Regions from separate parts of the Caldimonas taiwanensis NBRC 104434 genome, predicted to be linked through region 1. Evidence: predicted binding sites of a transcription regulator. Region 1 holds the regulator's gene; the other holds the start of a gene.
The links. Region 1 encodes sigma-54, which starts transcription at its own class of promoters, with help from an activator protein. Its sites were predicted from a motif close to TGGCANGNAANCTGCTTT; they were not measured.
Positions count from the first base shown of each region.

Region 2: CTA01S_RS16345 (pilin) is a predicted target of sigma-54. The motif match lies at 1,476-1,493, and genes of this name have one in related genera.

Region 1 is NZ_BCWK01000011.1:56,088-59,495, forward strand. Features, by position in the region: gene lptB (LPS export ABC transporter ATP-binding protein) at 1-688, shown strand, start outside; gene CTA01S_RS10830 (RNA polymerase factor sigma-54) at 704-2,212, shown strand; gene CTA01S_RS10835 (THUMP domain-containing class I SAM-dependent RNA methyltransferase) at 2,209-3,408, shown strand, end outside.
Region 2 is NZ_BCWK01000001.1:196,864-200,271, forward strand. Features, by position in the region: gene CTA01S_RS01010 (MBL fold metallo-hydrolase) at 1-161, shown strand, start outside; gene CTA01S_RS01015 (alkene reductase) at 259-1,368, shown strand; gene CTA01S_RS16345 (pilin) at 1,554-2,003, shown strand; gene CTA01S_RS01020 (PglL family O-oligosaccharyltransferase) at 2,268-3,408, shown strand, end outside.

The sequences.
Region 1 (3,408 bases):
GGTCAAGGACGTGCACCTGTCGGTCCAAAGCGGCGAGGTCGTGGGTTTGCTTGGGCCCAATGGCGCGGGCAAGACCACCAGCTTCTACATGATCGTGGGTTTGGTGCCGGTGGACGCCGGTGAGATCCGCATCGACGGCCACCGCGTGGAGCGCCGGCCCATCCATGAGCGTTCGCGTCTGGGCTTGAGTTATCTGCCGCAGGAGGCCTCGATCTTCCGCAAGCTCACGGTGGAGGAGAACATCCGCGCGGTGCTGGAGTTGCAGCACGATGCCCAGGGCCGGCCGCTCCAGGAGGCGGCGATCTCGCGCCAGCTCGATGAGTTGCTGGCCGAGCTGTCGATCGAGAAGTTGCGCCATGCGCCGGCCCCGTCCTTGTCCGGTGGCGAGCGCCGCCGTGTGGAGATCGCGCGGGCCTTGGCCACGCAGCCGCGCTTCATCCTGCTCGATGAGCCTTTCGCCGGGGTCGATCCGATCGCCGTGATCGAGATCCAGCGCATCATCGGCTTCCTGAAGTCGCGCGGCATCGGCGTGCTCATCACCGACCACAATGTGCGCGAGACCTTGGGCATCTGCGACCATGCCTACATCATCAGCGAAGGCCGGGTGTTGGCCCAGGGCACGCCGGCCGACATCGTCGAGAACCCCGACGTGCGCAAGGTTTATCTCGGCGAGCATTTCCGCATGTAAGCCCGGGAAGATGCCATGAAGCCTTCCCTGCAGGTTCGCCTGTCCCAGCATTTGGCGCTGACGCCTCAGTTGCAGCAATCGATCCGCTTGCTGCAACTGTCCACGCTCGAACTGCACCAGGAGGTCGAGCAGATGCTGGAGCAAAACCCCTTCCTCGACACCGAGGACGACGACGGCGACCCGATGACGGGCGTGTCCCTGCTGCCCGAGGCACCGGCAACCCGCCAGCGCGAGGCCGAGGCCGAAGCCGGCGAGGGCTTGGAGGCGGCCGAAGCGCCTGGGCTCGATGCGCTGGAGGTCGGCGCCACCGAGCGCGACGATTGGGAAAACGGCACCGAGGCTGACGACTTCGACGGCATCCGCGAGACGCCGGGCAGCCGCAGCGGCAGCAACGACGAGGAGCTCGACCCGATCGAGCGCGCCAGCCCCGGCATCAGTTTGCAGGACCACTTGCGCCAGCAGTTGCTCGGCATGCGCCTGTCGCCCGAAGATGCCGCGGCAGTGCAGGTGTTGATCGAATCGCTCGACGACGATGGATATCTCGCCGATTCGCTGGAGGACATCGCCGCGCACCTGGCCGGCCAGGACGAGGACGCCCGCCAAGAGCTGTTGGAGCGGCTGCGTTGCGCGCTGAAGTGGTTGCACAGCCTGCAGCCCACGGGCGTGGGCGCGCGCGACTTGTCCGAGTGCCTGTGTTTGCAGCTGCGTGCCCTGCCGCGCAGTGAGGCCCAGATCATCGCGCTGATGATCTGCCAGGGCCACCTGGAGGCCTTGGCGCGGCGCGACGTGAAAAAGCTGATGGCCGCCACTGGCGCCGATGAAGAACTGATCAAGCAGGCGCAAGCCCTCATCGTGGCCTGCGAGCCCAAGCCGGGGCGGCCGTTTGCGCGGGCCGAGGCCCACATCATCGTGCCCGATGTGATCGTGCAGAAGTCTGGCCGCGGCTGGAAGGCCGTGCTCAACCCCGAGGTGATGCCGCGCTTGCGCATCAACGACCTGTATGCGCAGGCCCTTCGACAGCAGCGTGGCAGCGCCTCCAGCCAGGCCCTGGGCGCGCGGCTGCAGGAGGCGCGCTGGTTCATGAAGAACATCCAGCAGCGCTTCGACACCATCTTGCGCGTCTCGCAGGCCATCGTCGAGCGGCAGAAGAACTTCTTCACCCATGGCGAGATCGCGATGAAGCCGCTGGTGCTGCGCGAGATCGCCGACGAGCTGGGCCTGCACGAGTCGACCATCTCGCGCGTGACCACGGCCAAGTACATGGCCACGCCCTTTGGCACCTTCGAGCTGAAGTACTTTTTCGGCTCCTCGTTGAACACCGAAGCCGGGGGCAATGCCTCCAGCACGGCGGTGCGCGCGCTGATCAAACAGTTCATCGCCGCCGAAGATCCGTCCCGCCCCTTGTCGGACAGCCAGATCAGCCAGATGCTCGAAGAGCAAGGCATCCAGGTGGCGCGCCGCACGGTGGCCAAGTACCGCGAGGCGCTGAAGATCGCGCCGGCCAATTTGCGAAAGGCCTTGTGAGTTATTCCCTGTTCTTGCCCTGCGCCGCTGGGGTGGAAGCTTGGTTGGCCGAGGAGGCGATGGCCTTGCTCGGTCCCGACACCCACGGCTCGATCGAACGTGGCGGCATCGCGCTCAGCGGTGATGCGCGTGCGGTGATGACGCTCAATCTGGAAAGCCGCCTGGCCCAGCGCGTGCTGCTGCGGCTGGCGCAGGGCCCGTACCGCCAGGAAGACGATCTGTATGCCCTGGCCCGCCAGGTGCACTGGTCGCAGTGGCTCAGCCCGGCGCAGACCTTCAAGGTGGACGTGACGGCCCAACGCTCGCCGCTGCGCAGCCTGCACTTTGCCGGTTTGCGCATCAAGGATGCCCTGTGCGATGCGATGCGCCAGGCCACCGGCCAGCGCCCCAGCGTGGATCGGCAGCGCCCCGATGTGCGGGTGATGCTGCATCTGACCGAACAAGAGGCCACGCTGTACATCGACACCTCGGGCGAGCCACTGTTCAAGCGCGGTTGGCGGCAGGACAAGGGTGATGCGCCGCTGAAGGAAACGCTGGCCGCGGCGATGCTGGCGGCAGCCGGCTGGCGTGGCACGCCCGAGGCCGGTGGCGCCTTGCTCGACCCTTGTTGCGGCTCGGGCACGATTGCCATCGAGGCCGCCCAGATCGCCTGCGGGATCGCCCCGGGGCTCACACGCCGCTTCGCGTTCGAACGTTTGGCGCCGTTTGCCACCGCGCAAGGGCGCTCCCAGTGGCAGGCCCTGAAGCAGGCCGCGCAGGCCCGCATCCATGCGCCGACGGTGCCGGTGTTGGCCAGCGACGTGTCGTTTCGCATGGTCGATTTCGCGCGCCGCAATGCACAGCGTGCCGGCGTGGCCCATGCCATCGAATTCCATGGTGGCGATGTGTTGGAGCGTGTGGCCCCGCGCCTGAGCGAGGGCTTGGCGCGCACGCTGATGCTCAATCCACCCTATGGCGAACGCATCGAGGCGCGCGGTCGCGTGGCGCGCAGCGCCGAGCAAACGGGCATGGCCGAGGAGTTCTATCCCCGTCTGGCCGCCCACTGGAAGCGCCATTTCGGCGGCTGGACGGCCTGGGTGCTCAGCCCGGACATGAAACTGCCCTCGCGCATGCGCCTGAAGGAGAGCCGTCGCATTCCGATGTGGAATGGACCGATCGAGTGCCGCCTGTTTCGCTTCGATCTGGTCAGCGGCTCG
Region 2 (3,408 bases), on a different contig from region 1:
GCAGCCTGCGCCGCGAGTTGCAGCACATCGATCCGCGCTGGCCCTTGTACCTCACCCATGCCAAACCCGGGGAAATGCTGCGCATTGCCGACCAAGTGCGCGCCCTGGACGGCAGCCACCGCATCGCCCATCTGGAAGCCGGGCAAGTGTTCGAGCTCTGAGCTTGGGGGGCGGCTCGGCCCCATAGCAGAAATGCCAAGCCCCTGCAGGCCCCGCGCTCACTGCAGGCTGGGCGCGCTGCCGCTACGCTTGGCAGCCATGAACACTCTGTACGATCCTCTCCAGGCCGGCGACCTGTTCCTCGCCAACCGTGTCGTGATGGCGCCGCTGACCCGCAACCGCGCCCCGCGCGGCGTGCCGCACGACTTGCATGTCACCTACTACACCCAGCGTGCCAGCGCGGGCTTGATCGTCTCCGAAGGCACGGCCATCAGCCCCATGGCCCAGGGCTATGCCCAGGTGCCGGGGCTGTACACCGCCGAGCAGCTGGCCGGCTGGCGCCGTGTCACCGAGGCCGTGCATGCCGCCGGTGGCCGCATCGTGGTCCAGCTGTGGCACGTGGGCCGCGTCTCGCACACCTCGCTGCTGCCCGACGGCCAGGCGCCGGTGGCCCCCTCGGCCCTGCAGGCCCAGACCCGCACCTACCTGATCGGCCCCGACGGTCAGGGCAGCTTCCAGCCGGTGTCCGCCCCGCGGGCCTTGCGCATCGACGAACTGCCCGCGCTCGTGGCCGACTACGCCCGTGCCGCTCGCGCGGCCGTGGAGGAAGCCGGCTTCGACGGTGTAGAAATCCACGCGGCCAACGGCTACTTGCTCGACCAATTCCTCAAGACCGGCGCCAACCAGCGCACCGATGCCTACGGCGGCACCATCGAGAACCGGGCGCGACTGCTGCTCGAAGTGACGCGCGCGGTGGCCGAGGCCATCGGCCCTGGGCGCACCGGCATCCGCCTGTCGCCGATCACCCCGGCCAACGACATCGTCGATGCCGACCCGCAGCCCCTGTTCGAGCACGTGGTGCGCGCGCTCGCCCCCCTGGGCCTGGCCTTCCTGCACCTCATCGAAGGCGCCACCGGCGGCCCGCGTGAACTGCCCGACCGGCCCTTCGACTTCGACGCCCTGCGCCGCGCCTACCGCCACGCCGGCGGCCGTGGCGCCTGGATCGTCAACAACGGCTACGACAAAACCCTGGCCGAAGCCGCGGTGGCCCAAGGCCGGGCCGACGCCGTGGCCTTTGGCCGCCTGTTCATCAGCAACCCCGACCTCGTGCGCCGCTTGCGCGAAGGCGCCCCCCTCAATGCCTGGGACGTGAAAACCTTCTACGGCGGCGGGGCCGAAGGCTACACCGACTATCCGGCGCTGAGCTGACCATTTTTGTCAGCGCGAGGGTGTGCAGTGACACGTCCAGTCGCTCCCCAACCCGCCCCTGGGCCTGAAAACGTTGATTTCATCACGCTGGCGCCCGCCCGCCGGGCTGGCACGGGGCCTGCATGGTGTGGGGCGCACAACCCCCCCTACCTCTTTGGAGAGACTGTATGAAACAACTGCACACCATGAAGCGCGCGGCCCAACAGGGCTTCACGCTGATCGAACTGATGATCGTCGTGGCGATCATCGGCATCTTGGCGGCGATTGCGCTGCCGGCGTATCAGGACTATGTGGCTCGGGGCCAAGTGGCTGCTGGCTTGTCAGAAATCAGCGGCGGTAAAACGAATTACGAGGTGGCTATCAACGAAGGCCGACCCAACGTTTTTTTCACCAATAACAATATGGGCTTGACGGCAACAACCGAACGCTGCACCTTGGCTGTTACTGCACCAGATAACACGGGTGCTTCTGCCACCGCATTGACGTGTACCCTGCGAAATTCGAATCCCCGTGTCAATGGGGCCGTCATTCGATTGGGTCGCGACGCGAACGGCGTTTGGACTTGCACGATTGCAAGCCGACCCAACGGTTGGAAGGACAGCTACTATCCCGCAGGATGCGCGGCTGGCACTTGATCTCGGGCTTTGAACTTCGAAAAACCAGGGGCTTCGGCCCCTGTTTTTATTGCCGCATCGATGCGCAAGCTCCACGAGGCAAGTCTGGCCTGTCTTCGATAAGTGTTTCGCGGATGACTGGGGACAGGCGAGAGTGGATCGGTGGTCCAGGACCAGATTGGTGGATTGGGGGCGAGGCTGGGCGGCGTCGGATGGTGGTCGAGCCGGTGTGTCATTGCGGGCGCTACAGTCCCGCCCATGGTTTATCCGTCTGACGCTTTTGCGGTGACCTCCTGGCTTGCCCTGGCGCTGCTGCCTGCGTGGGTGGTCGGCCTGAGCCAAACGCCGTATTCATCGTTTTACAACGTCATCCTGGCGCTGGCCGGCTGGGGGGTGGTCATGGGCTGGGGGGCGTGGCGCCTGGGGCGTGACCGCGCGGCCGTGCCGCGGCTGGCCTGGGCCGGGGGGCTGGCGGCGCTGGTGCTGGGCAGTGGGGCGGCCGTGCTGGGGTCGCGTGCCGGGGCCGGGCTGGCCGCAGCGCTGGCGGTGGCGGCCTTCGGGGGCTGGCTGGGCGCCGCAGCATCACGGATGCAGGCGTCGGCGCAAGCGGTGTGGCGCGGCGTGGCCTGCGGCGTGTTGCTTGCGGCCCTGTTGAATGTGGGGGTGGCCCTCGTGCAGTACTTCGCCCCGGCCTGGGCCGACGGGGTCTGGATCGCCCGGCCCACCACCGCCGGTCGGGCCTTTGGCAACCTGCGCCAGCCCAATCATCTGGCCTCGCTGATGCTGCTGGGCTTGTGCGTGCTGCCGCTGCTGCCGACGCGGGCGCGTTCCGGGGGGGCCTGGGCGGCGATGCTGGCCTTGACGTTGGGGGTGGCGCTCAGCAGTTCGCGCACCGGCATGCTGGGCCTAGCCGGGCTGGCGCTGTGGGCAGCGCTGGACCGTGGCTTGCCAGGGGGGGGGCGGCGCCTGTTCTGGGCCGCGCCGGCGGCGTTGGCGGCATGGTGGCTGGGGCTGTGGGCCTGGGGCGAGATGGGCGGCGCAGCCTATTACGGCGAGACGCGGCTGGAGGGCGGGGGCGACATCAGTAGCTCGCGGTTTGCGATCTGGTCGAACACGCTGGCGCTGATCGCCGCCCATCCGTGGACCGGGGTGGGCTGGGGGAACTTCAATGCGGCCTGGACGTTCACGCCGTTTCCCGACCGGCCGGTGGCGTTTTTCGATCACAGCCACAACCTGGTGCTGCAGCTGATGGTGGAGCTGGGCATCCCGGCGGCGCTGGCCTTGCTCGGGGGGCTGGCTTGGGCGCTGTGGCGGGCCCGGGGGGCCTTGTCCTTGCAGGGCGAGCCGGGCCTGGCGGCACGCTCGGCGCTGCTGGTGCTGGCCGTGCTGGGCTGGCACAGCCTGTTGGAATATCCGTTGTGGTACC